Linked DNA regions of Priestia megaterium. The protein of the gene in region 1 interacts with the protein of each later gene in a pairwise test. Links are inferred from orthologs where the notes say so. Each region holds a gene or a part of one and is shown in the gene's direction. Other genes may lie near its edges.

Region 1 (9,937 bases):
GTTAATCGTAAATGAAAATCGTCGCAAGCTAAGTAAACGTGATGAGTCAATCATTCAGTTTATCGAGCAATATAAAGAATTAGGCTACTTGCCAGAAGCACTATTTAATTTTATTACAATGCTTGGCTGGTCACCTGTGGGAGAAGAAGAAATTTTCTCTAAAGAACAGTTTATTGAAATTTTTGACCCAGCTCGTTTATCAAAATCTCCAGCACTATTTGATACAAGCAAATTACGTTGGATGAACAACCAATACATGAAACAATTGGATTTAGACGAGGTAGTAGCTTTATCAGTTCCTCACTTAGTGAAAGCTGGAAAAGTTGAAGAAACGCGCGATGCAGAAACAGAACAATGGGTACGTGACTTAGTCGCTCTATACCAAGAACAAATGAGCTTTGGCGCTGAGATTGTTGAACTTACTGAAATGTTCTTTAAGAAAGAAATTGATTACAGTGAAGAAGCAAAAGCAGTACTTGCTGAAGAGCAAGTACCAGAAGTGCTAAAAGCATTTGCTGAAGAGATTTCTTCTTTAGAAGAATTCAGCGCTGATGAGATTAAGGCAGCAACAAAAGCTGTACAAAAAGCAACAGGTCAAAAAGGTAAAAAACTATTTATGCCAATTCGTGTAGCAACAACAGGCGAAACACACGGTCCAGAGCTTCCAAAAGCTATTTCTCTTTTAGGGAAAGAAACAGTTCTAGCTCGTTTAGAAAGCATTTATAGTTAACAAATTTCTATTTTGCCCATATGATACAGTAATCAAATATGGATATCGTTGAGAAGGAAGAGTAGGCAAGTTCATTGCATATCAGAGAGGGTTATCACCGGCTGAAAGTAACCTATGACAAAACTTGTTGAAGTGCGCCTTTGAGTCTTTTGTTGAATGCTACTAAGTAAGTAGGCAAAAGCGGGTACTTTCACGTTATGAGAGAAGAGTTGGGATTGTTTGTTGATCCAAACAGAGTGGAACCGCGTATATACGTCTCTGTGTCATTTGACATAGGGACGTTTTTTTATACAATCAATGAGTAGATAGAGGAATAGCGGAATTGGGGTGAGATGATGCTAAAGTTGTTAAAGGAAGACATTGAGGCCATATTTGAACAAGATCCTGCAGCAAGAAGTTATATTGAAGTGATATTAACCTATTCGGGGTTGCATGCTATTTGGGCACATAGATTCGCTCACGGGCTTTTTAAAAGAAAGTGGTTTTTTCTGGCACGTGTAATCTCACAAATTAGCCGATTCTTCACAGGGATTGAAATTCATCCGGGTGCGAAAATTGGCCGCCGCTTTTTTATTGATCACGGAATGGGAATTGTTATTGGGGAAACGTGCGAAATTGGAGATAATGTAACCGTATATCAAGGAGTAACACTCGGAGGAACAGGGAAAGAAAAAGGAAAGCGTCACCCGACGATTGAAGACAATGTCTTAATTGCAACAGGTGCTAAAGTGCTAGGGTCGATTACGATTCATGCGCACTCTAAAATTGGAGCAGGCTCAGTTGTGTTAAATGACGTCCCAGAAAACTCAACGGTTGTTGGTATCCCTGGCCGAGTCGTCATTCAAAATGGCGTCCGGATTCCAAAAGATTTGAATCATCAAGATTTGCCAGATCCAGATGCAGAGCGTTTCAAACAGCTAGAGAAAGAAATTTTACATCTGCAAAATCAATTAAAGGAATTAAAAGAAGGGAAGATCCATCATGGCAATTAAGCTATATAACACGTTAACACGTCAAAAAGAGACGTTTGTACCGTTAGAAGAAAACAAAGTTAAAATGTATGTGTGCGGGCCAACTGTATATAACTATATTCATATTGGAAATGCGCGTCCTGCGATTGTATTTGATACGGTGCGCCGCTATTTAGAATTTAGAGGCTACGACGTAGAGTATGTTTCAAACTTCACAGATGTGGATGATAAATTAATTAAGGCAGCAAAAGAGTTAGGAGAAGATGTTCCAACGATTGCAAACCGCTTTATCGATGCCTACTTTGAAGATACATCAGCCCTTGGGTGCAAGCATGCCGATGTGCATCCACGCGTAACTGAAAATATGGATATCATTATTGAGTTCATTGATGAACTGGTGAAAAAAGGCTATGCGTATGAGTCAGAGGGCGACGTATACTATCGTACGCGTAAATTTGAAGGATACGGAAAATTATCACATCAGTCCATTGATGAATTGCAATCCGGTGCTCGCATCGAAGTTGGAGAAAAGAAAGAAGATCCATTAGACTTTACTCTTTGGAAAGCAACCAAAGATGGAGAGATTGCATGGGATAGCCCTTGGGGTCAAGGAAGACCAGGCTGGCATATTGAATGCTCGGCGATGGCACGCAAGTATTTAGGTGATACAATTGATATCCACGCAGGCGGCCAGGATTTAGCTTTCCCTCATCACGAAAATGAAATTGCTCAATCAGAAGCGCTCACTGGGAAATCGTTTGCGAAATACTGGCTTCATAACGGATATATCAATATTGATAATGAAAAGATGTCTAAATCACTAGGGAATTTCGTGTTAGTTCATGACATTATTAAAAAGCATGATCCTTCTCTACTTCGATTCTTTATTTTATCTGTTCACTATCGTCACCCAATTAACTATAACGAAGAAATTTTAGAGAATACGCGCAAAGGGTTTGATCGTCTGCAAACAGCTTACGGCAACTTAACTCACCGTCTAGAGGCAGCAACAAATCTTCAAGAAGATGCTTCAGAATGGTTCGAAAAGCTAAAAGAGCTCCGCGAAACCTTTGTTGAAGAGATGGATGATGATTTTAATACGGCAAATGCCATTTCTGTTCTGTTCGAGCTAGCAAAGCAAGCTAACTTGTATTTATTAGAACAAACAACGTCTACAGATGTAATTGAAGCCTTTATTAAAGAGTTTAAAGAACTAGGTGCTGCAATAGGCATTGCGTTTGGAGAAGCTGAACTTCTAGACGAAGAAATTGATCAATTGATCCAAGATCGTATTCAAGCTCGTAAAGATCGTAATTTCCAATTAGCAGATCAAATTCGAGATGAATTAAAGGCTAAAAATATTATTTTAGAAGATACGGCGCAAGGAACAAGATGGAAAAGAGGATAATAGCGTTATGAGCAGCAGTAAATTAGATGTAAAACAGCTAAATAGCTTAGCTCTTGCTTATATGGGTGATGCGGTGTTTGATTTACATGTTCGCCGCCACCTGCTGGTGTTAGGGACAGTGCGCCCTAACCAGCTTCATAATAAAGCTAAAAAATATGTATCAGCAAAAGCACAAGCACAAATCGTATATTATTTTAAAAATGAAAACTTTTTTACTGAAGAAGAAGAAGGTGTACTGCGCCGAGGACGCAATGCAAAGTCTGGTACAGTCCCTAAAAACACAGATGTGCAAACGTATCGCTACAGTACAGCATTTGAAGCGGTCGTAGGCTATTTGTATCTTTTAGGTGAAGAAGAAAGAATGATGGAACTTATTACTAAAGCTATCTCTTTCGTCGATGAAGGAGAGGGAGGAATGAATCATGGAACATGAATTTATCATTGGACGTAATCCGGTCCTAGAAGCCCTAAAGTCTGGGCGTGACATTAACAAACTATGGATTGCCGAAGGATCGCAAGGCGGTTCTATGGGGCAAATCACGCAGTTAGCAAAACGTAATGGTGTATTGGTGCAGTTTGTACCGAAAAAGAAAATTGAGCAAATGGTAGACGGTATTCATCAAGGAGTAGCTGCACAAGTTGCTGCTTATCAGTATGCAGAGTTAGATGATTTATTTAACTTAGCGGAAAAACGTAATGAAAGTCCGTTTTTCCTTCTGTTAGATGAGCTCGAAGATCCCCATAATTTAGGTTCTATTATGCGAACAGCCGATGCCGTTGGCGCACACGGTATCATTATTCCAAAGCGCCGTTCAGTTGGATTAACGGCCACTGTAGCAAAGGCGTCTACAGGAGCGATTGAACATATTCCTGTAGCAAGGGTAACAAACCTATCAAGGACGATTGATGAATTAAAAGATCGAGGCGTATGGATTGTTGGAACGGATGCGAAAGAAAGTGACGATTACCGCAACTTAGATGGAGGTATGCCGCTTACGTTAGTGATTGGAAGTGAAGGAAAAGGCATGAGTCGTTTGATTCGTGAAAAATGCGACTTTCTTGTACAGCTTCCAATGGTTGGGCATGTTACATCGTTAAATGCATCTGTAGCAGCTAGTCTTCTCATGTATGAGGTTTACCGAAAACGCCATCCTCTAGGTGAATAAAAATGGATATTCTACTGGTGGATGGTTATAACATGATAGGTGCGTGGCCCGACCTAAGAAAGCTTAGAGATAATGATTTAGCGGGTGCTCGAGACCTGTTAATTGAAAAGATGGCAGAGTATCAAGCATATATGGGGTATCGTGTCATTATTGTCTTCGATGCTCATATGGTCGAAGGAATTGAAAAGAAGGCAAAAAATCATAAGGTTGACGTTGTATTTACACGAGAAAATGAAACAGCGGATGAGTACATTGAAAAGCTAGCTCAAGAGCTAAACAATGTAAAGACACAGATTCATGTTGCTACATCTGATTTTACGGAGCAGTGGGCAATCTTTGGACAAGGTGCGCTTAGAATTTCTGCTCGAGAATTATACAACGAAATTGAGCAAATTGAGAAACATATTAATCTTGATGTGAAGTCTATTCAAAATCAAAAGCCAGCGGCACGCATTCAACTTTCCAATCAAGTAGCCGAAATTTTCGAAAAATGGCGCCGGGGACAGCGGTGAGGTTATTGACGGTACGGAATTAGCTACTGTATAATATTTCTATCTACTGTGCGGTCGGGGGGATCGATATGGGCGATACTTATGGGAGAAAACTGCATGCTCATTTCGAACAACAAGAGGATGAAACAGTTGTCGATCTTGTGCATAAAGGCGATATTGACGCATTAGAGTATTTGATTCATAAATACAAAAACTTTGTGCGAGCAAAGGCGCGGTCGTATTTTTTAATTGGGGCAGACCGTGAAGATATTGTACAAGAAGGTATGATAGGGTTATACAAGGCAATTAGAGATTTTAGAGAAGATAAGCTAACTTCGTTTAAAGCTTTTGCTGAACTTTGCATTACCAGGCAAATTATTACCGCTATTAAAACCGCAACAAGGCAAAAACATATTCCATTAAACTCTTATGTATCATTGGACAAGCCAATATATGATGAAGAGTCCGACCGAACCTTAATGGATGTTATTTCGGGGACAAAAGTAGCAAATCCAGAAGAGCTGCTCATTAATCGAGAGAAGTTTGATGATATTGAATTAAAGATGGCTGAACTGTTAAGTGATCTTGAGCGAAAAGTTCTCGTTCTTTATTTAGATGGTCAATCTTATCAAGAGATTTCAGAAGAGTTAAACCGCCACGTCAAATCCATCGATAATGCACTTCAGCGTGTGAAGAGGAAATTAGAGCGCTACCTCGAGATTCGTGAAATCACAATGTAGCCTTCTATCCTCATATTGACATGCTAAGAAAGTCTGTGATACTTTTTTATAGACATTATCACTCTATAGGTGGTTGACATTATGCGTAAAAAAGTTGTACTTGCGTGTGTGCAATGTGCTAGTCGTAACTATACGACTATGAAAAACACACAGCAAAACGAAGAGCGTTTAGAAATGAAGAAGTTTTGCAAAACGTGTAACGCACATACGATTCATCGTGAAACAAAGTAGATCAATAATCTGCACAGACTAATACCCCTTTTAATTTATTGGAGGTTACAAACATGAACCGTGTAGGAAATTTCTTGCGTGATGTTGGGCGTGAGATGAAGAAGGTAAGTTGGCCTAAAAAAAATGAGCTAACTCGTTATACAATTACTGTTATTTCTACAGTTGTATTTATGACACTCTTTTTTGTAGTAGTTGATTACGGAATTTCGTCACTTATTCGTTTAATCCCTTGAATAAATTGACTTAAATCATGGTATAATAAAGCTAAATTATGTTTTTTTCAGAAAAGCCCGGAGACGGGTTTTTTAATTTGCTTTAAGAATGATTGTGCTAGGAGTCAACTATTTTCCTAGTGCGTTGTCTGTGCAATAGATTAGGACATCTTATTTTATAGTGAGCTGGGAGGGAAGGACGTATAGTCCTCAGAAATGGAGAAAAATTGGTATGTAGTCCATACTTATTCTGGATATGAAAATAAAGTAAAAACAAATTTAGAAAAGCGCGTAGAAACAATGGGTATGCAAGATAAAATTTTCCGCGTTGTTGTTCCTGAAGAAGAAGAAAGAGAAATTAAGAACAACAAAGAAAAGATTACAAAGAAAAAAGTATTCCCAGGGTACGTGTTAGTTGAAATCATCATGACAGATGATTCATGGTATGTAGTTCGTAATACACCTGGAGTTACGGGCTTTGTAGGTTCAGCAGGTTCTGGATCAAAGCCAACTGCTCTTCTACCAGAAGAAGTAGAAATGATCTTAAAACAAATGGGCATGGACGAGCAGCATGCTGACTTTGACTTTGAACTAAAAGAAACAGTATTGGTTCAAGAAGGTCCGTTTGCAAACTTCGAAGGTACCATTGAAGAAATCGATACAGATAAACGTAAAGTTAAGGTTCATGTCGATATGTTCGGAAGACAAACGCCAGTAGAGCTAGACTTTACACAAATTGAAAAAATATAATCTGTAAGACCTTGCAATTCATGAAGTTTAATGTTAATATTTCATAAGTCAGTATGTCTCAAAACTAGAGACTAAAACAACTATTTCTTTATTTTATATATAAAGAACATTGAGTGGGAGGGCATCGCCCTATTACCACATCACGGACTTAAGGAGGTGTGTCTCGTGGCTAAAAAAGTAATTAAACTTGTTAAGTTACAAATTCCTGCAGGTAAAGCAAATCCAGCGCCACCAGTTGGTCCTGCATTAGGTCAAGCCGGTGTTAACATCATGGGTTTCTGTAAGGAGTTTAACGCTCGCACAGCTGATCAAGCTGGTCTTATCATTCCTGTTGAAATCACGGTATTTGAAGACCGTTCATTTACATTTATTACGAAAACTCCACCTGCTGCTGTACTACTTAAGAAAGCGGCTGGTATTGAGTCTGGTTCTGGTGAACCAAACCGTAATAAAGTTGCAACAGTCAAGCGTGACAAAGTGCGTGAGATTGCTGAAACTAAAATGCCTGACTTAAACGCTGCTAGCGTTGAATCTGCAATGCGCATGGTAGAAGGTACAGCGCGCAGTATGGGAATCGTAGTTGAAGACTAATTCCATTTGATTGGGTGTTAGAAGGTTGCGAGAAATGGAAGTTTTCCTATGCTCGCAACCTTTATTAGTGGGAGGTTATTCCGTTAAAACCACATAAGGAGGAAACAAAAATGGCTAAAAAAGGTAAAAAGTACGTTGAAGCTGCTAAGCTTGTAGATCGTACACAGACTTATTCAGTACAAGAAGCGATTGAATTAGTAAAGAAAACAAACACAACTAAATTTGATGCAACTGTAGAAGTAGCATTCCGTTTAGGAGTTGACCCTAAGAAAGCTGACCAACAAATTCGTGGTGCAGTAGTACTACCAAACGGTACAGGTAAAACTCAACGTGTATTAGTATTCGCTAAAGGCGAAAAAGCTAAAGAAGCTGAAGCTGCAGGCGCTGACTACGTTGGCGATGCTGACTACATCAACAAAATCCAACAAGGTTGGTTCGAGTTCGATGTAATCGTAGCTACTCCAGACATGATGGGTGAAGTTGGTAAACTTGGTCGTGTATTAGGACCTAAAGGTTTAATGCCAAACCCTAAAACTGGTACAGTAACATTTGATGTTCAAAAAGCAGTTAACGAAATCAAAGCTGGTAAAGTAGAATACCGTGTTGATAAAGCTGGTAACATCCACGTGCCAATCGGTAAAGTATCTTTCGAAGAGAGCAAGTTAGTTGAAAACTTCACTACAATCTTCGAAACTATGGTAAAAGCTAAGCCGGCAGCAGCAAAAGGCACATACATGAAGAACGTAGCTGTTACTTCAACAATGGGCCCTGGTATCAAAGTTGATACTGCTTCATTCTCTGCTTAATAAATTTGGAAATAAATCGGTGTTGACTTTTTGAAAGTCCCTGATTATAATAGATAATGTTGTTAAAAAGAATAACATTTGTACCGTAGACAGTAGGTGCTGCAAAGCTTAATTTCCTACCGAGGTGTGTGAGATAAATTAGTGAAACGTTATGGTTCGCTTACTACACCTCCATGTCTTTATTGTCATGGAGGTTTTTTATTGCACCTTGTCTGAGTGTACGGAAGGAAATCTACAGGAGGTGTAAAGATGAGCAACGTAATTGAACAAAAGAAACAAGTCGTAGACGAAATTGCTGAAAAACTTCAAGCGAGTAACTCAATAGTTGTCGTTGACTACCGTGGTTTGAATGTTGCTGAAGTTACTGAACTTCGTAAGCAATTACGTGAAGCAGGCATTGAGTTCAAAGTTTACAAAAACACTTTAACTCGCCGTGCTGTAGAAAAACTTGAACTAACAGATCTTAATGATGCGTTAGTAGGTCCAAATGCAATCGCATTTGGTGGAGAAGATGTTGTTGCTCCAGCTAAAATTTTAAACAACTTCGCTAAAGAACACGAAGCGTTAGAAATCAAAGCTGGTGTAATTGAAGGTAATGTTGCATCTGTTGAAGAAATTAAAGCACTTGCAGAACTACCATCTCGCGAAGGCTTACTTTCTATGTTGCTTAGCGTGCTTCAAGCTCCAATTCGCAACCTTGCTCTTGCTACAAAAGCTGTGGCAGATCAAAAAGAAGAACAAGGTGCATAATCTAGTCTGTTATATATAACACAATCACAAGGAGGAAATTAACAATGACTCAAGAACAAATCATTGAAGCAGTTAAAAATATGACTGTTTTAGAACTTAACGATTTAGTAAAAGCAATCGAAGAAGAATTTGGCGTAACTGCTGCTGCTCCTGTAGCTGTAGCTGGCGGTGCTGCTGGTGAAGCTGCTGCTGAGAAAACTGAATTTGACCTAGTACTTGAAAGTGCTGGCGGACAAAAAATCAAAGTTATCAAAGTAGTACGTGAAATCACTGGTCTTGGCTTAAAAGAAGCTAAAGAAATCGTTGATAACGCTCCAAAAGCTCTTAAAGAAGGTATTTCTAAAGAAGAAGCTGAAGAAGCAAAAGCTAAACTTGAAGAAGTTGGCGCTTCTGTAGAAGTTAAGTAATTATTGCTTAACAACTGATATAAAAAAGCTCGCTTGTACAAGCGAGCTTTTTTGCTTCTGTCATCCTTTTCATTTATAGTAAAGAAGAACATATTGATTAGGAGGTTCTATTTTGACAGAACATTATTTTTCTAATACACCATCGTCTGCAAGTAATGAAGAGCGCTTTTCATTTGAATTGAGAGGAACCTCTTTTTCATTTACGAGTGACAGCGGTGTTTTTTCAAAAAAAGAGATCGATTTTGGATCGCGCCTGTTAATTGAAACGTTTCAAATGCCTGAGAGTCCCGGCCCGCTTCTGGATGTTGGGTGCGGATATGGCCCGATTGGGTTGGCTCTTGCAAAAGAGGATAGCCAAAGAAACGTTCATATGGTCGATGTTAATGAACGTGCATTAGCACTAGCTCAAAAAAATGCTGAAGTTAATTCAGTATCAAATGTTTCAATCTATCAAAGCTCTTGCTATGAAAATGTGAAGGAAACGAATTTTGCAGCTATTCTTAGTAATCCGCCGATCCGTGCGGGTAAAAAAGTTGTTCATGAAATTCTAGAAAAGTCATTAGATCACCTTGCTGACCAAGGAGAACTTTGGATTGTGATTCAGAAAAAGCAAGGAGCGCCATCTGCTCTTGCGAAATTAGAATCTCTATTTAATGAAGTAGAAGTAGTAGAAAAGAAAAAAGG
Region 2 (9,984 bases), 2.0 Mb from region 1 along the record:
ATACGATTATTGAGACAGAGCGAATGACGCTGCGAGCTATGGCTGAAAGCGATGCAGGCAATTTAATGAAAATATTTGAAGATGCTGAAGCAATGAAGTATTATTCTTCTACTAAAAATGAACAAGACACATATCGCTGGATTCAATGGATGAAGCAGCATTATCAAACATATGGCATTAGCATGTGGATCGCTGAGGATAAACAGAATCGAGAGTTTCTAGGGCAGTGCGGCATGGTTCTTCAAAAAGTAGACGGCAAGGTAGACCCGGAGCTTGGCTATTTATTTTTACGCAGCCGCTGGGGAAAAGGCTATGCGAGTGAAGCAGCAAAAGCTTGTTTAGATTATGGCCTTCATACGCTGAAATTTCAGAAGATTATATCATTAATTGATCCGGCCAATTATCCATCGATTAAAGTGGCTGAAAGAATTGGCATGAAAAAAGAAAAGCAAGTTAACAAATGGGATAAATCATTATTCTTTTATAGTATATATAATGAAAAATGAGAGTAAAGGAGTGTTAGCATGATCAACATTAACAACGTTTCGGTAAAACGAGCAGAAAAAGAAATTTTAAAAAGCGTGTCGTGGTCAGTGGAAAAAGGGGAACATTGGTGTTTGCTTGGGTTAAATGGTTCCGGAAAAACGACGCTTTTAAATATCATCAACGGATATATCTGGCCTACAAAAGGGGAAGTAGAAGTTCTTTCAAGGAAATTTGGAGAAACAAATCTGTCTGAGCTCAGAAAAGAAATTGGATGGGTAAGCTCTTCGCTTCAACAGCGGTTTCGAGATGACGATACGGTTGTAGAAATGATTTTAAGCGGAAAATTTGCATCTATTGGGTTATATGAACAAGTGGAGCAAAAAGATATGAACCAAGCCATAGAATTAATGAAGCTGCTAAATTGCGAAGATTTACAAAATCAGGCCTACGGAACACTTTCTCAAGGAGAGCGCCAGCGAGTGCTAATTGCTCGAGCTCTTATGGCTTCACCAAAGCTTTTAATACTTGATGAGCCATGTACAGGTCTAGATATAATGGCCCGAGAACAGCTTCTTCAGCTGATTGCAAAAATGGCAGAGCAGCCAAATGCTCCTACGCTTATTTATGTTACTCACCATGTAGAAGAAATTTTGCCTTGCTTTACCCATACGCTTTGTATGCGCCAAGGAGAAGTGTTTTCTTCTGGAAAAACGAAAGACCAGCTCACTGAGCCGCATCTTTCTAAATTTTTTAATCACTCCGTAGAGATTCAGCAGCAGAAGGAACGCACTTGGCTGTCATTAAAAGAACCGGTAAAAAGCTGAGCTAGCGTCGAGAAACCTTCTTACATACCATGGGAAAAAGAGCGCTGCTTGCAATGGAAACAAGCTCATTGTGGAGATAATGTTTACATGCTACATAAATAGTGGTGCTGCAAATAATATCAATGAGTAAAAAAGCAGCAATGTCATGTTTATCAATGGTTACAAATACAAAAGAAGAGGAATCATAAGCTGTCATCGTTGGCTCCTTTGGTTATATCGTTATGTTACTTTATTCACAAAAGGCTTGGGCTATACGAACTTTTAAAGAAGTACGATGATGACAGCTGATTCTCTCCTCTAAAGCTGATAATACTCTTGTTCGAGTATACTCATGATAATATCTGTCTGAAATGCTTCTTCAATAAAAGCACCTTCACGCTCTATTCCTTCTTTTACAAAACCGCATTTTTCATAACAAGCAATGGCTCTATGGTTGTATTCGAGCACTCGTAAATCGACTCTGTGCAAGTGAAGGTGTTCAAATGCGTAGGCCAGCACCAATTTTGTAACTTCAGTGCCGAGCCCTTGATTCCAAACGGAAGAATCGAATAAACCAATAGCATATCGTGCGCGCCGGTCGTACTCGTTAACGGTCAGCCGGGCTTCTCCAACAAACTGCTGCTGATATTCAACACACCAATTCAGCTTTTGAGACTTTATGTACTCGACGTGCCGCTTGGCATCTTGTAATGTAAGAGGTTTTAAGTTTCGGGTATCGCCTCCGTACATACGAATAAGCTCTTTTGTTTGCTTGCACGCTAGATAGTCATGTACATCGCTGTCTTTTGGTTTTCTTAGTATCACGTTTTTTCCTTTTAAAAGTGGTGAAACATTATTCATTTGATGCATCCTTTCTTTCCCAACATTAAAAAGGTATTCCACTTGTCTCCTAAAAAAACCTGCTTTTATGTACAAAAAGAGGCTGGAATAAAAGGATTTTAGACAAAGTGAAAAACGAACCATTGATCAAGATGTTTGATTCGTGGTTCGTTTTTTTGTTAGGGTAAACATAGGTTTCATGTGTGTAAGTCTTTCTAGCAGTTGATTGGAGGGCAAGGCGAAGACTCCCGCGGAAAGCGAAGCCTTGCACGGAAATCAACTGCCGTGTCACAAGCGATCCATAGGAGCTCATGTATCCTATATGTTCGTCTTTAGATTGGATTCATTTCGTCATGTCTCAACCCCTTTATGAAGAATGTTTTTTTGCGTAGTGGGCAAGTGCAAGAAGAGGAAAAATATCATTGTAGCTGTGGTACTGAATATAAAATTGTCCAGGAAGACCAATTCCCGTGGGATAATGAATTTGCTGTTCTGTAAGATTTGGATTCAGTAAAAATTTAATTCCTTTTTCAACTGCTCGATCTTTTAATGGACATATTGTCATTAAAGCATCGAGAGCCCAAGCCGTTTGAGAAGGAGTGCTAAACGATAGTGGCACATATTTTTTTAAAGAAGCGCTATAGCATGATTCTCCGAATCCGCCGTCTTCTTGTTGAATGCTTTTGAGCCAATTGATGGCTTTGATGATACGCGGATCAGAAGCGGAAATTCCTACAGCACGGAGTCCAGTAATAGCGGCCCACGTTCCGTAAATGTAGCAAACACCCCACCGGCCGTACCAGCTTCCGTTATCCAATTGATGATCAAACAGCCATTTTACTGCAGCTTTAATCGAAGGGTGGGATTTATTCATACCGGCAAAGTTTCCGAGGCACTCAAGCACTCGACCGGTTAAATCGGCAGTAGCCGGATCCGTTGCTGCGTCTTTTGCGTTTTCAAGCGGCAGATAAGTAAATAAAATAGAATCGGTATTTTTTTCAAATGCAGCAAAACCCCCGTCTTTGTTTTGCATGGACAACAGCCAGTTAATGCCCCTTTGCCAAGACTCCAAATAATCTGTATCGGTTTGCGCTCTTCTAGAAAGAGCTCTAATAGCAGCAGACGTATCGTCTAAGTCAGGGTTATTCGTATTAATATCGGAGAATCCCCAGCCTCCAGGCGCTGTATTTGGGTTATGAAACTGCCAGTCTCCAAGCTTTGTATGCTGTCTTTTCTTTAAGTAACGAGTTGTGCCTTTAATCATGGGATCTTGCTGCGGTACACCTGCTTCTTGTAGAGCGTAAGATAGCAGGGCGGTATCCCAAACGGTTGACGTGGAGTTTTCTACGTGCGTGTGACCGCTGCATGTACTAAGTAGTGAACAAATACCGTCAATTGCTTTTTGAACCACAAACGAATCTTTTTTATAGCCAAGAGCCAAAAGACCGTAAATCATAAAAAAAGTAGAGGTTGCGTAGCTGTAGAGTGTTCCATCTTTTTCAAGTCTTTCTAGCATGTAACGCTCGGCTGCTTGATAACCAAGCTTGTGGATGTAAGAAGGTAAAGAAGCCAGCTGTTTTAAATGGTCGACTAAAAAAATAGAAGCGCGTGATTCTTGAGCAGCTTCATCCGCTTCCTGTTTCTGCTCTCTTACATCTAAATGAGAAAGAGAAGGTGTATGCCTAGAAGTAAGTGAAAATTTTTTGTTTCCAGCTACCATCATCGGGACGAAGTGAATTCTGGCATAGGTGCTTAGTTCATAAAAGTTAAGCGGTACATAGGTAGGCACGAGCAAAAGAGAAAGCGGGAGGTAAAATAGCTTTGGCCACTCGTATAAGCCGTTAACACAAAGCATCCATCTTGTGAGAAAATGAGCGCGAGAAATGCCTCCTGAATCTATAATATATCTTTCTGCTTTTCGCAAAATCCGGTCATTTTTTTGGTAATAGCCTGAATATAAAAGAGCTGTATAAGCTTGAATAGTAGCGGATAAGTTGTGTTCTTCATCATCAAACAACGTCCAAAGACCATCTTCATTTTGAAGGGAAACGATCCGTTCGGTTAATTGTTTAATCAACACTTCTTTATCTAAATCAAAGGTGCGAAGAAGCATAATTAAAAACGCATCAGGCATAACGCCTGTTTCAAAACAGTAGCGAAATGACCCGTCATTTTTTTGTGTTGGGCGCAGATAGGCGATTCTTCGCTGAATCTCTAGCTGAACTTCCTTTAGCAATATGATCACCTCTTATGATAATGCTTTTCAATCTTTCGACCTGTTTCTTTATAACTGTATTCAAAGGAAGAGCGTTCTATGAGAGGAGAAAGTTGCAAAGAATAGAGCGCTTGCTGCACAATAAAGGTACTGGAAAATTGGAGTGATAGAAGTGAAAGAAATACAGGTAGAAGTTATTCAAGGGCGAGGCTCTTACCGAGAGCTTGGTAAAATGCAAGGGGAATCACATAAAGGAACAAAGCTGTTTGAAAATCATCAAAAAAGAAGAAAACGTTCATTACGAAGCTATCAAACGATAGCAAAAGAAGCTCGTCATTATTACGACTTATTTGCTCCCGGACTGTGGGACGAGCTATTGGGCTTAGCAGAAGGCTTAGATTGGCCTCTTGAAGACGTCATACATGAGTACAGCGGGTATCAGCAAGAGTGGAAGAAAACGGGATGTTCTGCTCTTATGCAGCACGGTGTGTATGTGCGGAATTACGATTATCATCCGAAAACGTACGAAGGTCGATTTTTGCTTTTTCAGCCAAATGAAGGATATGCAAGCGTCGGGTTTGGAACAAGAATGATTGGGCGAATGGATGGAATGAACGAAAAAGGATTAGCAATTGGCTATCATTTTGTTAATCGCCGCCGTCAAACGAACGGATTTATTTGCTGTACGCTTGCTCGGTTTATTTTAGAAACATGTGAAACGACAGAAGAGGCTGTTGCTATTTTAGAAAGGGCACCGCACCGTCATGCGTTTAATTATTCCATTTACGACCGCAGCGGACAGGGAGCAGTAGTCGAAGCATCTGGACGAGGCGTTCATGTACAAAGAGGAACGATGATGGGGTGTACGAACCATTTTAATCAGCTGGTCGAAGAAAATCGTCATCATTTGGTAGAGTCAAAGGAAAGGCTCGATCATATTCGAGATCATATTGAAAAAAAGCTATCGCCTCTTGAAGCTTTTTCTTTATTTAATGAAGGTGAATACGGTATTTTTAAAGAAGATTACCGGAATTCTGCTGGAACGCTTCATACAGTGGCATATGTACCGGAGACGCTGCAAGTCATTGTGGGAATTGGACGAAAAGCAAAACCTCTTATTTTCTCGTTTGAGGATTGGGTGAAAGGAGAACAATTAACTATAACGAAAATAAAAGGAACGGTAAATACAGACGAACCATTTCCGTTTCAGTAAGGAGCAGCATAATGAGAATTGTAACGAATCAAGAGATGTATCAAGTAGATGATTATATGACGAATACAATTGGGATGAGTGAAGAGTCCCTTATGGAAAATGCCGGACAGGCTGCTGCAAACGCGCTGAGTGAGCGAATCGAAAAATATGAAAAAATAGGGCTGCTTATAGGAACGGGAAACAACGGAGGAGACGGCTTTGTTATTGCCCGTGCTTTGAAGTCAAAAGGCTATGAAGTTGACGTCTGGGTAGTTCCTGCACGGGAGAAAATAAAAGGCGCAGCTAAAAAAGCCATGATCATCTATGAAAATGCTGAATTCGCGTGGCAATCGGCGGGAGACAACTTCTCTGTAAAAAAGTATACGGTCCTTATTGATTGTTTATTAGGTATAGGCGTAAAAGGCAGCATCAAATCTCCTTATGATAACATTATAAAAAAAATAAACGACTCTAAGGCTTACATATACAGCATCGATGTCCCAAGTGGAGTAATGGAACAGAAGCAAGAGCTTACGGTACGTGCAGATGCTACGATTACGCTTCAGCAGCCAAAGATCACGGCATTTACATACCCGAGCAAAGAAAGCTATGGTGAATTGATTGTAGTAGATATCGGTATCCCACCGCTAGCAATTGGAAAAAGCTCATCCCTTAAAGAGGTATGGTCAACTCAGCATATTAAACAATCTTTTCCCATTCGGAATGCTTCGTCCAATAAAGGTACACATGGAAAAGGAATCGTAATAGGAGGTTCACTTCAAACACCCGGAGCGCCGATGCTAACGTCAAAAGCAGCACTCACAAGCGGAGCAGGGCTCTTAACGCTTGCGCTTCCGAATGATATTCATGCGATTGCAGCTGCTCACATGTTAGAAGTGATGTATAAGCCATGCCCAAGCAAAGATGGCTTTTTTGCAGGCGAGATTCCTTTAGAAGAAGCAAAGTACGATGCAATTGCAGTTGGACCAGGGCTTGGGAGAACGGAAGAAACAAAGAAAGTTGTCGAACAAGTACTTCAACAGCCCGTTTCTGTTGTAATCGACGCAGATGCTCTTTTTCATCTGCCGGATTTGATGAAAGAAGTAAAAGAAAGAGAACACGCAACGATTTTAACACCTCATCCCGGAGAAATGGCTAGACTCGTGGATACAACAATCGCAGAAGTAGAAGCAAATCGATTTTCGATATCTAGCCAATACGCAGTGGAAAATGGTGTGTATCTTGTATTAAAAGGCCCAAACACGATCGTTACAACGCCGGATGGAAAACAATACGTAAATACCACTGGAAACGCAGGACTTGCAAAAGGTGGAACGGGTGACACGTTAACCGGAATCATCCTCGCTTTTATTATGCAGCATGATTCTCTTCAAGAAGCAATCAGCAATGCGGTATATGTTCATGGAAAAGCAGCGGATGTGCTGCTCGATCAGGGGCATACAATGATAGATATGTTAGCAAGTGACGTTATTTCTGCACTTCCGGCAGTCTTCGGGCAGCTGAATGAGAAGTGATTTCTTCTGGATTATTAAAATTTGTTGACAAAATCCTTCAAAAAGTTGTCAAAACTCTGTGTAAATGATAACGTTATTTTACGTAAGATTTTACATAGAAAGAAAGTGATGTTGTGTACTACTCAATGAGACCAAGAGGCATTCATTTAGCTGTGCCTACACTTTTCTTCCTTATTACAGTCGTGTTATTTGCGATGATGCAGTTTGGTTTTTATTTGGATTCCAGCATTCTTCGTAAAATTTGGGTCATCATTATGGCTTTATTGCCCATTGCTGGACTAATCACGGCTATTAAAGGTAGAAGAGGAAGCGCAAAGCCGTGGTTAATTATAGGAAACGTGATTCTTATTTTAACCGTTACAATAATGAGCGTACAGGCTATTATTTATTAAACAAAAAAACGTGTTCGCCAAACAGGCGGACACGTTTTTATTAGGAAGAAGAAAAGAGCTGTTTCGCTTATTCTTGCATCGCGGCATTTATTCCTTCTTTTCTAACTTCTAGCATATGAGTAGCTTTTTTATCAATACCTTTAGCTGTATCGGAAGAAATGACGCCTACGCTGCTTAAGTCATAGGCAAGACTTGTAACAAGCAGCTGCTCTCTTTGTGCGAGTGTGCCGTATGTAAGTGCAGCAGTTTTAGCTTGAATGCCACTCATATTTAATTCATCAGTAGAAGAAGCTGCTTCTTTTTTTGCGGCTATTGCTTCTTGATAAAGAGAATCATATCCTCCAAACCCTACTTGGGCAATTAGAAAGTTATAAATGTCATCGGCCGATTTTTTCGAAGGCTGAGAAAAAGCTCTTTGAAATTTATTGCGCGGTAAAAAGTTTAGTGCCGTCTGTCTTCCGTCTTCATAAATTTTTTCTTGTATTTCTTTAGTAGCTTTTTCGTCATTTTTTTTCTGTGCTGCATCTAGCTGTTTGCGATATTTTTGAATAATGACTCCGTCCTGCTGATTGTTTCCCTCTTTGAAAGTAGCTGCGGCTTGTGGAACATCTGACGTTGCTAGCGTCTCAGCGGCGTTCTCTGAAGAAGAAAAGACCGTATTTTTGACAAAAATAAGTGCAAAGATCAGCAAAATAAACCATAAAAACCTAAATTTCTTAAACAAAACGTTCACCTCTGTATAATATTTCTAATTATGTAAAACAACATCGATCAGTATACAACAATTTTAGTGTCTTTTTACACATTTACCTAAAAATAAGAAAATAGTAAGAGGTGGTTTTATTAATCTAATAGATATATAAGTTTATTGTTATAGTTCTAAAGAAACCATTGATCTATTTGTACTGATTTACATAGTCGAATATGTTTTTGCTAATAAGGCTTAAAGTGACAAGAATAAAAAGCGTTCGGACGTACGTCACGCCTTTTGATAAAGCGACGTTTGATCCAACGAAAGAACCCACGATCATCGCAAACCCCATAATTAATCCGTAAGAAAATACAACAGAATCAAAATACAGAAATACAAGCAAAGCACCTAAATTACTGCCGAAATTTAAAAATTTTGCGCTGCCTGCTGACTGCAGGAAATCAAATCCCATAAATAAAAAAGCAAATAAAATAAATGAACCTGTGCCTGCTCCTAAAAATCCATCGTAAAAGCCAATAATAAAAATAAGTGCAGTAAAGAAAATAAGTTTCTTAATAGACAGCGGCTTATACGTGGACGTGGTGCCCCAGTTTTTTTTGAAGATTGTATAAATAGCAACTAAAACAAGGAGAATCAAAATAACAGGTTTCAAAAAAGCAGAGGATAGAAAATGAACGGTGATTGAACCTCCCAAAGAGCCAATAAATACAAAAGGAAACCATTTACCCACAACGCGAAAATCGACTTTTCCGGATTTGACAAATCGAATGGTACTCGTTAATACGCCCATCGTTCCAGCTAATTTATTTGTAGCTAAGGCAGCAGCGGGCGGCAGGCCTAAAAATAAAAGAGCGGGTGTAGAAATTAAACCGCCTCCGCCCACTACGGAGTCAATGAATGCAGCTAAAAAACCAAAGAGTAAAAGCAAAAGAACAATCTGTAAACTTAATTCTTCCATAAAGCACCTTCCTCATGTCATAATATATATATAGTGACTACTTAAATAGTAACTATATAAAAAGCAGTTGTAAATATGTAAATGATGAAAATTTCAAATAACTTAAAAAACAGGGAGGTTTCCTTTATGGAAAATATTATTCAGCAGCTGCAGTCGCTTGGATTTAATCAGTATGAATCAAAAGTATACGTGACGCTTGTCAAAAAAGGATCTTCCACTGCTTATAGCATTAGTAAACATTCAGGTGTGCCAAGAGCGCGTGTATACGATATTTTACAAACACTAGAGGAAAAAGGCATGGTGTTAAAAGAAGAGAGTAATGATGGCACCCAGTACACGTCGCTGCCCGTCGATGCTTTTTTGCATTCGCTGCAGAAAAAATGGAACGAAACGTATGAAGACGTTAGCGAAACGCTTAAACGTCTTGAAGCTGCAGAGTCTATAGAAGAAAGCCGGGTTATGACGATGAGAGGAGAAACAGCCATTCTTGCTTTTTGTGAGTCGCTATTGTTAAAAGCAAAAAATAAAATTGTCATCTCGCTTTGGCCTGATATTTATAATGAGTTGAAGCTTCTTTTATTACAGCTAAGGGAGAGTGTCACACTAAAAGGAATTGTGTTTGAACAAGATGAAGCGATGGAGGAATTTGACCGGCACCGCCATACAAGCTATACCGAAAATATTGGGAATCAAAACTGGTTTATTATATCTGTTGACAGCAGTGAAATGATTTATGGTCATAAAGAAATGGCTTACTATACCAATAACGGAGTTAACATTAATTTACTTGAAAACTATATTTGGCATGATATCCTCGTTAACAGACTTGTAGAAAAAAGTGATCGAGAAAT
Region 3 (9,962 bases), 110 kb from region 1 along the record:
AGATGGGCCCGCGGTGCATTAGCTAGTTGGTGAGGTAACGGCTCACCAAGGCAACGATGCATAGCCGACCTGAGAGGGTGATCGGCCACACTGGGACTGAGACACGGCCCAGACTCCTACGGGAGGCAGCAGTAGGGAATCTTCCGCAATGGACGAAAGTCTGACGGAGCAACGCCGCGTGAGTGATGAAGGCTTTCGGGTCGTAAAACTCTGTTGTTAGGGAAGAACAAGTACGAGAGTAACTGCTCGTACCTTGACGGTACCTAACCAGAAAGCCACGGCTAACTACGTGCCAGCAGCCGCGGTAATACGTAGGTGGCAAGCGTTATCCGGAATTATTGGGCGTAAAGCGCGCGCAGGCGGTTTCTTAAGTCTGATGTGAAAGCCCACGGCTCAACCGTGGAGGGTCATTGGAAACTGGGGAACTTGAGTGCAGAAGAGAAAAGCGGAATTCCACGTGTAGCGGTGAAATGCGTAGAGATGTGGAGGAACACCAGTGGCGAAGGCGGCTTTTTGGTCTGTAACTGACGCTGAGGCGCGAAAGCGTGGGGAGCAAACAGGATTAGATACCCTGGTAGTCCACGCCGTAAACGATGAGTGCTAAGTGTTAGAGGGTTTCCGCCCTTTAGTGCTGCAGCTAACGCATTAAGCACTCCGCCTGGGGAGTACGGTCGCAAGACTGAAACTCAAAGGAATTGACGGGGGCCCGCACAAGCGGTGGAGCATGTGGTTTAATTCGAAGCAACGCGAAGAACCTTACCAGGTCTTGACATCCTCTGACAACTCTAGAGATAGAGCGTTCCCCTTCGGGGGACAGAGTGACAGGTGGTGCATGGTTGTCGTCAGCTCGTGTCGTGAGATGTTGGGTTAAGTCCCGCAACGAGCGCAACCCTTGATCTTAGTTGCCAGCATTTAGTTGGGCACTCTAAGGTGACTGCCGGTGACAAACCGGAGGAAGGTGGGGATGACGTCAAATCATCATGCCCCTTATGACCTGGGCTACACACGTGCTACAATGGATGGTACAAAGGGCTGCAAGACCGCGAGGTCAAGCCAATCCCATAAAACCATTCTCAGTTCGGATTGTAGGCTGCAACTCGCCTACATGAAGCTGGAATCGCTAGTAATCGCGGATCAGCATGCCGCGGTGAATACGTTCCCGGGCCTTGTACACACCGCCCGTCACACCACGAGAGTTTGTAACACCCGAAGTCGGTGGAGTAACCGTAAGGAGCTAGCCGCCTAAGGTGGGACAGATGATTGGGGTGAAGTCGTAACAAGGTAGCCGTATCGGAAGGTGCGGCTGGATCACCTCCTTTCTAAGGATTTTTACATGACGTACGTTTTGACACTTTGTTCAGTTTTGAGAGTTCAATCTCTCAATTATAGAAAGCATACTACTTTCTTCTTATTAGATAAGAAGAATTTTGGTTGCGATTGTTCTTTGAAAACTAGATAACAGTAATTGCTGAGGAAAAGTGAAACTTTTCTTTAATCAAACCAATAAATAACACAACTTTATGTTGTACCATTTATTCGCTAATGGTTAAGTTAGAAAGGGCGCACGGTGAATGCCTTGGCACTAGGAGCCGATGAAGGACGGGACTAACACCGATATGCTTCGGGGAGCTGTAAGTGAGCTTTGATCCGGAGATTTCCGAATGGGGAAACCCACTGTTCGTAATGGAACAGTATCTTTATCTGAATACATAGGATATTGAAGGCAGACCCGGGGAACTGAAACATCTAAGTACCCGGAGGAAGAGAAAGCAAATGCGATTTCCTGAGTAGCGGCGAGCGAAACGGAATTAGCCCAAACCAAGAGGCTTGCCTCTTGGGGTTGTAGGACACTCTATACGGAGTTACAAAGGAACGAAGTAAATGAAGCGACCTGGAAAGGTCCGTCGAAGAAGGTAACAACCCTGTAGTTGAAACTTCGTTCCCTCTTGAGTGGATCCTGAGTACGGCGGAACACGTGAAATTCCGTCGGAAGCTGGGAGGACCATCTCCCAAGGCTAAATACTACCTAGTGACCGATAGTGAACCAGTACCGTGAGGGAAAGGTGAAAAGCACCCCGGAAGGGGAGTGAAAGAGATCCTGAAACCGTGTGCCTACAAGTAGTCAGAGCCCGTTAACGGGTGATGGCGTGCCTTTTGTAGAATGAACCGGCGAGTTACGATCCCATGCAAGGTTAAGCTGATAAGGCGGAGCCGTAGCGAAAGCGAGTCTGAATAGGGCGTTTAGTATGTGGTTGTAGACCCGAAACCAGGTGATCTACCCATGTCCAGGGTGAAGTTCAGGTAACACTGAATGGAGGCCCGAACCCACGCACGTTGAAAAGTGCGGGGATGAGGTGTGGGTAGCGGAGAAATTCCAATCGAACCTGGAGATAGCTGGTTCTCTCCGAAATAGCTTTAGGGCTAGCCTCATGTTGTGAGAGTCTTGGAGGTAGAGCACTGATTGGACTAGGGGCCCCCAACGGGTTACCGAATTCAGTCAAACTCCGAATGCCAAAGACTTATCCATGGGAGTCAGACTGCGAGTGATAAGATCCGTAGTCAAAAGGGAAACAGCCCAGACCACCAGCTAAGGTCCCCAAGTATACGTTAAGTGGAAAAGGATGTGGAGTTGCTTAGACAACCAGGATGTTGGCTTAGAAGCAGCCACCATTTAAAGAGTGCGTAATAGCTCACTGGTCGAGTGACTCTGCGCCGAAAATGTACCGGGGCTAAACGTATCACCGAAGCTGTGGATTGACATCTTTGATGTCAGTGGTAGGAGAGCGTTCTAAGTGCTGTGAAGTCAGACCGTAAGGACTGGTGGAGCGCTTAGAAGTGAGAATGCCGGTATGAGTAGCGAAAGACAAGTGAGAATCTTGTCCACCGAATGCCTAAGGTTTCCTGAGGAAGGCTCGTCCGCTCAGGGTTAGTCGGGACCTAAGCCGAGGCTGAAAAGCGTAGGCGATGGCCAACAGGTTGATATTCCTGTACCACCTCCCCGCCGTTTGAGTAATGGGGGGACGCAGTAGGATAGGGTAAGCGCGCTGCTGGATATGCGCGTTCAAGCAGTTAGGCTGATGAGTAGGCAAATCCGCTCATCATAAAGGCTGAGCTGTGATGACGAGGGAATTATAGTACCGAAGTTCCTGATTCCACACTGCCAAGAAAAGCCTCTAGCGAGGCGGGAGGTGCCCGTACCGCAAACCGACACAGGTAGGCGAGGAGAGAATCCTAAGGTGATCGAGAGAACTCTCGTTAAGGAACTCGGCAAAATGACCCCGTAACTTCGGGAGAAGGGGTGCTCTGGTAGGGTGTATAGCCCGAGAGAGCCGCAGTGAATAGGCCCAGGCGACTGTTTAGCAAAAACACAGGTCTCTGCGAAGCCGCAAGGCGAAGTATAGGGGCTGACGCCTGCCCGGTGCTGGAAGGTTAAGAGGAGGGGTTATCCTTTGGGAGAAGCTCTGAATCGAAGCCCCAGTAAACGGCGGCCGTAACTATAACGGTCCTAAGGTAGCGAAATTCCTTGTCGGGTAAGTTCCGACCCGCACGAAAGGCGTAACGATCTGGGCACTGTCTCAACGAGAGACTCGGTGAAATTATAGTACCTGTGAAGATGCAGGTTACCCGCGACAGGACGGAAAGACCCCGTGGAGCTTTACTGTAGCCTGATATTGAATTTTGGTACAGCTTGTACAGGATAGGTAGGAGCCTGAGAAGCCGGAGCGCTAGCTTCGGTGGAGGCGTCGGTGGGATACTACCCTGGCTGTATTGAAATTCTAACCCGCGGCCCTGATCGGGCCGGGAGACAGTGTCAGGTGGGCAGTTTGACTGGGGCGGTCGCCTCCTAAAATGTAACGGAGGCGCCCAAAGGTTCCCTCAGAATGGTTGGAAATCATTCGTAGAGTGTAAAGGCACAAGGGAGCTTGACTGCGAGACCTACAAGTCGAGCAGGGACGAAAGTCGGGCTTAGTGATCCGGTGGTTCCGCATGGAAGGGCCATCGCTCAACGGATAAAAGCTACCCCGGGGATAACAGGCTTATCTCCCCCAAGAGTCCACATCGACGGGGAGGTTTGGCACCTCGATGTCGGCTCATCGCATCCTGGGGCTGTAGTCGGTCCCAAGGGTTGGGCTGTTCGCCCATTAAAGCGGTACGCGAGCTGGGTTCAGAACGTCGTGAGACAGTTCGGTCCCTATCCGTCGTGGGCGTAGGAAATTTGAGAGGAGCTGTCCTTAGTACGAGAGGACCGGGATGGACACACCGCTGGTGTACCAGTTGTCTTGCCAAAGGCATCGCTGGGTAGCTATGTGTGGACGGGATAAGTGCTGAAAGCATCTAAGCATGAAGCCCCCCTCAAGATGAGATTTCCCATAGCGCAAGCTAGTAAGATCCCTGAAAGATGATCAGGTTGATAGGTCAGAGGTGGAAGCGTGGCGACATGTGTAGCTGACTGATACTAATCGATCGAGGACTTAACCAAACTTTAAAAGCGTAAGCTTTACTCAGCAAACTGTTACCTAGTTTTGAGAGAATAATCTCATATAAATGTCTAGTGATAATGGCAAAGAGGTCACACCCGTTCCCATACCGAACACGGAAGTTAAGCTCTTTAGCGCCGATGGTAGTTGGGACTTTGTCCCTGTGAGAGTAGGACATCGCTAGGCATTTTTATTTTGCTTTTTTATCATCGCGGGGTGGAGCAGTTCGGTAGCTCGTCGGGCTCATAACCCGAAGGTCGCAGGTTCAAATCCTGTCCCCGCAACCAACATGGTCCCGTGGTGTAGCGGTTAACATGCCTGCCTGTCACGCAGGAGATCGCGGGTTCGATTCCCGTCGGGACCGCCATGTTTTAGAAACGAAACAATGTGTTTCGTCTTTTTTATTGTTTGAACCATTTTTATATAAAACTTTACCGTCCTTAGGAGCAATCCTAAGGAATTTTTTATATACAAAGAAATTTCTTTGTAGAATTGCGATGTTAAAGATTGTTGGATTTCTTACTGGATATGTATAGTCCACAACGTTTACAATATATATATACAGATTGAAATGAGGTTCTGAATGAATGACAGAGATTAATGAATTTACGTTTATGTCTACGTCTCCTGATGAAACTAATCAGCTGGCTGCTCGTCTAGCAACTTTATTAGAAGCTGGTGACGTGCTGCTGCTTGAAGGTGATTTGGGAGCTGGAAAGACAACATTCACAAAAAGTTTAGCTAAAGGCTTAGGAATTGAACGCAATGTGAATAGCCCGACATTTACTATCATTAAAGAATACAAAAGCGGTCGCCTTCCTCTTTACCATATGGATGTGTACCGTCTAGGGGATGAATTTGAAGACCTAGGGTTCGATGAGTATTTTGAAGGAGATGGCGTGACGGTCGTGGAGTGGGCTCACCTGATTGAAGAGCAGCTTCCTAATGAATATATTCAAATCAATATTTACCATGAAAACGAAACGACTCGTAAAATCCTTGTAAAAGCGATAGGCAGTCGGTACGTTGAAATATGTAAGGAGCTTTTTAAAAGATGAAAATGTTAGCCATTGATACATCCAATTTTGTCATGGGTGTTGCTGTCGTTGAAGAAAACAAAGTAATTGGAGAAATTATTACGAATCTAAAAAAGAATCACTCTGTTCGTGTGATGAACGCTGTGGAATCTTTGTTAAAAGATTGTGATATTGCGCCAAGCGAGCTAGACCGTATTGTAGTGGCACACGGTCCCGGGTCCTATACCGGTGTACGCATTGGTGTTACCATTGCCAAGACACTTGCTTGGACTTTAAATATTCCTTTAATAGGTGTATCTAGCCTTGAGGCACTAGCAGCAAACGGTCGTTATTTTGATGGATATATTGCTCCGTTATTTGATGCGCGCCGTCAGCAGCTTTATACAGGACTATATGAATGGAATAACGAACGAGGTCTTGTAGAAGTTGAAAGTGATCGACTTGTTATTAATAAGGACTGGGCGGAACATTTAAAGTCATACAACAAACCTATTTTATTCATAGGCAATGATCTTTCCATGCATGAAGAGGCGTTAAAAGAAGTGTTGAGTGAACAAGCTGTATTTGCCCATGTTCAGCAGTTTAACCCAAGACCAAGTGAATTGGCTTTCTTAGGAATGAAGAAAGAGCCGCAGTCTGTGCATACTTTTGTTCCGAACTACATTCGTTTAGCTGAAGCAGAAGCCAACTGGCTTGCTTCACAGCAAAAAGGATAAAAGAAGGTATAACATGAAACTAACAATTAAGTTTCGTTTAATGGAAGTTAAAGATATTGATCAAGTAGTGAAAATCGAAGAGAAGTCTTTTACGACACCTTGGAGTGCAGAAGCATTTCAAAATGAGTTAACCAATAATCAATTTTCAACTTACATTGTGATGGAAGAAGGAGAAAATATTATTGGTTATTGTGGAACGTGGATTGTTATTGACGAAGCACATGTAACCAACATTGCGCTATTGCCAGACTACCGAGGCAAGGGACTCGGTGAATTGCTGCTCCGCAACGTGATGGACGTTCTTCGAAAACTAGGTGCTACGTCAATGACATTAGAAGTTAGGGTATCTAATCATATTGCACAATCATTGTATCAAAAGCTAGGTTTTAAACCTGGAGGTATTCGTAAGAATTATTATTCTGATAACAATGAGGATGCATTAGTTATGTGGGTGAATTTATGAATGAAAATCAATTAATTTTAGCATTAGAAACAAGCTGTGATGAGACAGCAGCAGCTGTGATTCGAAACGGTCATGAAATTGTAGCCAATGTGGTGGCCTCTCAAATAGAAAGCCATAAACGATTTGGCGGTGTCGTACCGGAAATTGCATCTCGTCATCATGTAGAACAAATTACAGTAGTAGTTGAAGAAACTTTAAATCAAGCGAACTTGACGTTTGCAGATATAGATGCAATAGCTGTAACGGAAGGACCAGGGCTTGTGGGAGCACTTCTTATTGGCGTAAATGCAGCCAAAGCGCTAGCATTTGCACATCAAAAGCCATTAATTGGTGTTCATCATATTGCAGGACATATTTATGCAAATCAGCTAATCAAAAAACTAGAATTCCCGCTCTTATCGCTAGTTGTATCTGGCGGGCATACGGAGCTTGTATACATGGAAAGTCACGGTCATTTTAAAGTGATCGGTGAAACAAGAGATGATGCAGCAGGAGAAGCCTACGATAAAGTAGCCCGCACGTTAAACCTTCCATATCCAGGCGGACCTCATATTGACCGCCTTGCACATGAAGGAGAGCCATTAATTGATTTGCCGCGTGCTTGGCTAGAAGAAGGATCCTATGATTTTAGTTTCAGTGGATTAAAATCAGCAGTTATTAACACTGTCCACAATGCGAAGCAAAAAGGTGAAGAGATTCTTCCACAAACACTTGCTGCTAGCTTTCAAGCGAGTGTCATTGATGTGTTAGTAACTAAAACGATTAAAGCTGCAAAGGAATATAACGTTAAGCAAGTTTTATTAGCAGGAGGAGTTGCTGCTAATAAAGGGCTTAGAGCAGCGCTAGAAGAGGCATTTGAACCCCTATCAAATATTGAGCTTATTATCCCGCCGCTATCTCTATGTACGGATAATGCCGCAATGATTGGAGCAGCAGCAAGCGTACGATTTGCTCAAGGAAAACGTTCAGATATGTCATTAAATGCAAACCCCGGTTTGGACTTGGAAGAGTAAGTGACGAATGAGATTTATTTCTCATTCGTCTTTTTTTGTGGATAAAAATGATTTATCAACAATATTCAATAAATTTAGAATTGACTGTGGATAATTATGTGGAAAAGTCCGTGCACTCAGTACACGGACCTGTTATCAACAAGTTTTAATTATGAAAATCAGACAGATATCCACTATTTATTCACAGAGTGGATAAAGCTTGCTCTTAAGCGCATGAACAAGTAAATAGGATGAATAGATACGCAAAAATATAGGCTACTCTTCTAGAAGCAGCTGTAATTCTTCCCACTCTTCCATTAATGTGGATAACTGTGAAGAAATTTTTTCATTTTCACCGTTTAATCTTGATACTTCTTCGTGATTTTGATAAATTTCAGGGTCACAAAGAAGTTCTTCATTCGCCGCTTGGGCGGCTTCTAATTTGTTTACTTCAGTTTCAATTTCTTCAATGCGGCGCGTTCGCTGTCTCATCAATTTCTTTTGTTCTTTATCTTGTTTATAGGACTGTTTATCTACTTTTACCGTACGTTCTTCGTTTGCTTTTATATTTTCTAATTCTTTGATTTCCTCTATTTCTGCTTTCTTTTCTACATAATAGTCATAATCTCCAAGAAATTCTTCTACTCCTTCAGGAGATAGCTCTGCTATTTTATTGGCAATACGATTAATAAAATAACGGTCATGTGAAACAAATAATAGAGTCCCTGGGTAATCAATTAACGCATTCTCCAGTACTTGTTTGCTATCTAAATCAAGATGGTTAGTAGGTTCATCCAAAATTAAGAAGTTAGCTTTTTGAAGCATAAGCTTCGCAAGAGCCAAACGTGCTTTTTCACCACCGCTGAGCGTGGAAACGATTTTCAGTACATCATCACCTGAAAACAGAAAATTTCCAAGCGCTGTACGGATTTCTTTTTCAGGTTTGGCTGGGTAGTCATCCCAAAGTTCATTTAAAACGGTTTTATTAGACGTTAAATTGGCTTGCTCTTGGTCGTAATAACCAACCATTACGTTTGAGCCAAAAGAAATGGTTCCAGTCTTGAAGCTTAGTTTATCCACAATACCTTTTAATAAAGTTGATTTCCCAACTCCATTAGGACCAACCAACGCAAGGCTTTCACCTTTTTTAATCCGAAGGTTTGCCTCTTGCACGACATATTTGTTTTCATCATACCCGATAGACACGTTTTCGAGATTTAAGACTTCATTTCCGCTTTGACGCTCAATTTCAAACGAAAAACTAGCTGATTTTTCACCTTCATTAGGTCGGTTTATTAACTCCATTCGATCGAGCTGTTTACGTCTGCTTTGCGCACGTTTTGTAGTCGACGCGCGGGCGATATTTCGCTGAATAAAATCATTCAGTTTTGCGACTTCATCTTGCTGCTTTTCGTACTGACGCAACTCTTTTTCATAGCGCTCGGCTTTTTGTACGAGGTATTTAGAGTAGTTGCCCGTGTACTTCACCGTTGTTTTTTGTACGACTTCATACACTTGATTTACGACTTTATCAAGGAAGTAACGATCGTGTGAAACAATTAAAATAGCTCCTTCATACCCTTGCAGAAACTGTTCCAGCCATGCTAAAGTTTCAATATCTAAGTGGTTGGTAGGCTCATCGAGAATAAGCAAGTCTGGCTTTGTTAAAAGCAGTTTTGCAAGAGCCAAGCGCGTTTTTTGCCCACCGCTCAAGGAGGAAATAGGGGTGCTATAGTCAAAGTTTGAAAAACGGAAACCGTGAAGAATAGATCGTGTATCCGCTTCATATTGATAGCCGCCTAAATCTTTGAACGTTACTTGAAGCTGATCGTACTCTTTGGTTAGTTTTTCGTATTGAACTGAATCATTAAAAATATCTGGATCGCCCATCTTCGTTTCAAGCGTACGTAATTCTTTTTCCATCTTCTTTAACGGAGCAAAGACAGTCATCATTTCTTCCCATATGGAGAGTGTTGACTCAAGAACTGTATCTTGTCCCATATAATCAATGGAAACACCCTTAGGTTTAATAATTTCTCCGCTGTCATAGGAAAGCTGCTCAGCAATAATTTTTAATAAAGTTGATTTACCAGCACCGTTTCGTCCCACTAGGGCAATGCGGTCTTTTGATTGTACTTCTAACTTTATATTCGATAAAATGGGTTCTGCCCCATAGTATTTTGTAATACCGTTCAATTGTAGAATAATCATTTTTTCACCTCTAGTAGTATATCCATAGTGTATTTTAACATATTTTTAACTACAAGTTCTTCCTA

Evidence for each region.
Region 2: the proteins of rlmB (region 1) and CEQ83_RS10600 interact in binary tests that used the Escherichia coli proteins (3 or more experiments, as listed by UniProt). The link is inferred for Priestia megaterium from one-to-one orthologs.
Region 3: the proteins of rlmB (region 1) and tsaE interact in binary tests that used the Escherichia coli proteins (3 or more experiments, as listed by UniProt). The link is inferred for Priestia megaterium from one-to-one orthologs.

Annotation. Positions count from the first base shown.
Region 1 is NZ_CP023317.1:94,769-104,705, forward strand. Bases 2,522-5,403 are described here. They hold rlmB (23S rRNA (guanosine(2251)-2'-O)-methyltransferase RlmB), read left to right. Parts: upstream 2,522-3,531; coding sequence 3,532-4,275; downstream 4,276-5,403. Other genes in these bases: cysS (cysteine--tRNA ligase), read left to right, coding at 2,522-3,109; CEQ83_RS00490 (Mini-ribonuclease 3), read left to right, coding at 3,117-3,542; CEQ83_RS00500 (NYN domain-containing protein), read left to right, coding at 4,278-4,787; sigH (RNA polymerase sporulation sigma factor SigH), read left to right, coding at 4,856-5,403. Also shown: gltX (glutamate--tRNA ligase), read left to right, coding at 1-730; cysE (serine O-acetyltransferase), read left to right, coding at 1,066-1,722; more of cysS, read left to right, coding at 1,712-2,521; more of sigH, read left to right, coding at 5,404-5,506; rpmG (50S ribosomal protein L33), read left to right, coding at 5,588-5,737; preprotein translocase subunit SecE, read left to right, coding at 5,791-5,970; transcription termination/antitermination protein NusG, read left to right, coding at 6,166-6,699; rplK (50S ribosomal protein L11), read left to right, coding at 6,865-7,290; rplA (50S ribosomal protein L1), read left to right, coding at 7,401-8,096; rplJ (50S ribosomal protein L10), read left to right, coding at 8,346-8,846; rplL (50S ribosomal protein L7/L12), read left to right, coding at 8,891-9,253; CEQ83_RS00545 (class I SAM-dependent methyltransferase), read left to right, coding at 9,366-9,937. UniProt on the Escherichia coli protein: Specifically methylates the ribose of guanosine 2251 in 23S rRNA.
Region 2 is NZ_CP023317.1:2,108,282-2,118,265, forward strand. The notes cover bases 4,891-7,819. They hold CEQ83_RS10600 (bifunctional ADP-dependent NAD(P)H-hydrate dehydratase/NAD(P)H-hydrate epimerase), read left to right. Parts: upstream 4,891-5,568; coding sequence 5,569-7,071; downstream 7,072-7,819. Other genes in these bases: CEQ83_RS10595 (C45 family autoproteolytic acyltransferase/hydrolase), read left to right, coding at 4,891-5,557; CEQ83_RS10605 (hypothetical protein), read left to right, coding at 7,185-7,463; CEQ83_RS10610 (hypothetical protein), read right to left, coding at 7,531-7,819. Also shown: CEQ83_RS10570 (GNAT family N-acetyltransferase), read left to right, coding at 24-506; CEQ83_RS10575 (ABC transporter ATP-binding protein), read left to right, coding at 525-1,310; CEQ83_RS10580 (hypothetical protein), read right to left, coding at 1,312-1,506; CEQ83_RS10585 (GNAT family N-acetyltransferase), read right to left, coding at 1,608-2,150; CEQ83_RS10590 (terpene cyclase/mutase family protein), read right to left, coding at 2,497-4,374; more of CEQ83_RS10595, read left to right, coding at 4,517-4,890; more of CEQ83_RS10610, read right to left, coding at 7,820-8,196; CEQ83_RS10615 (sulfite exporter TauE/SafE family protein), read right to left, coding at 8,360-9,133; CEQ83_RS10620 (TrmB family transcriptional regulator), read left to right, coding at 9,260-9,984. UniProt on the Escherichia coli protein: Bifunctional enzyme that catalyzes the epimerization of the S- and R-forms of NAD(P)HX and the dehydration of the S-form of NAD(P)HX at the expense of ADP, which is converted to AMP.
Region 3 is NZ_CP023317.1:200,055-210,016, forward strand. What follows is about bases 3,894-6,800. They hold tsaE (tRNA (adenosine(37)-N6)-threonylcarbamoyltransferase complex ATPase subunit type 1 TsaE), read left to right. Parts: upstream 3,894-5,065; coding sequence 5,066-5,536; downstream 5,537-6,800. Other genes in these bases: tsaB (tRNA (adenosine(37)-N6)-threonylcarbamoyltransferase complex dimerization subunit type 1 TsaB), read left to right, coding at 5,533-6,231; rimI (ribosomal protein S18-alanine N-acetyltransferase), read left to right, coding at 6,245-6,694; tsaD (tRNA (adenosine(37)-N6)-threonylcarbamoyltransferase complex transferase subunit TsaD), read left to right, coding at 6,691-6,800. Also shown: more of tsaD, read left to right, coding at 6,801-7,707; CEQ83_RS01205 (ABC-F family ATP-binding cassette domain-containing protein), read right to left, coding at 7,963-9,897. UniProt on the Escherichia coli protein: Required for the formation of a threonylcarbamoyl group on adenosine at position 37 (t(6)A37) in tRNAs that read codons beginning with adenine.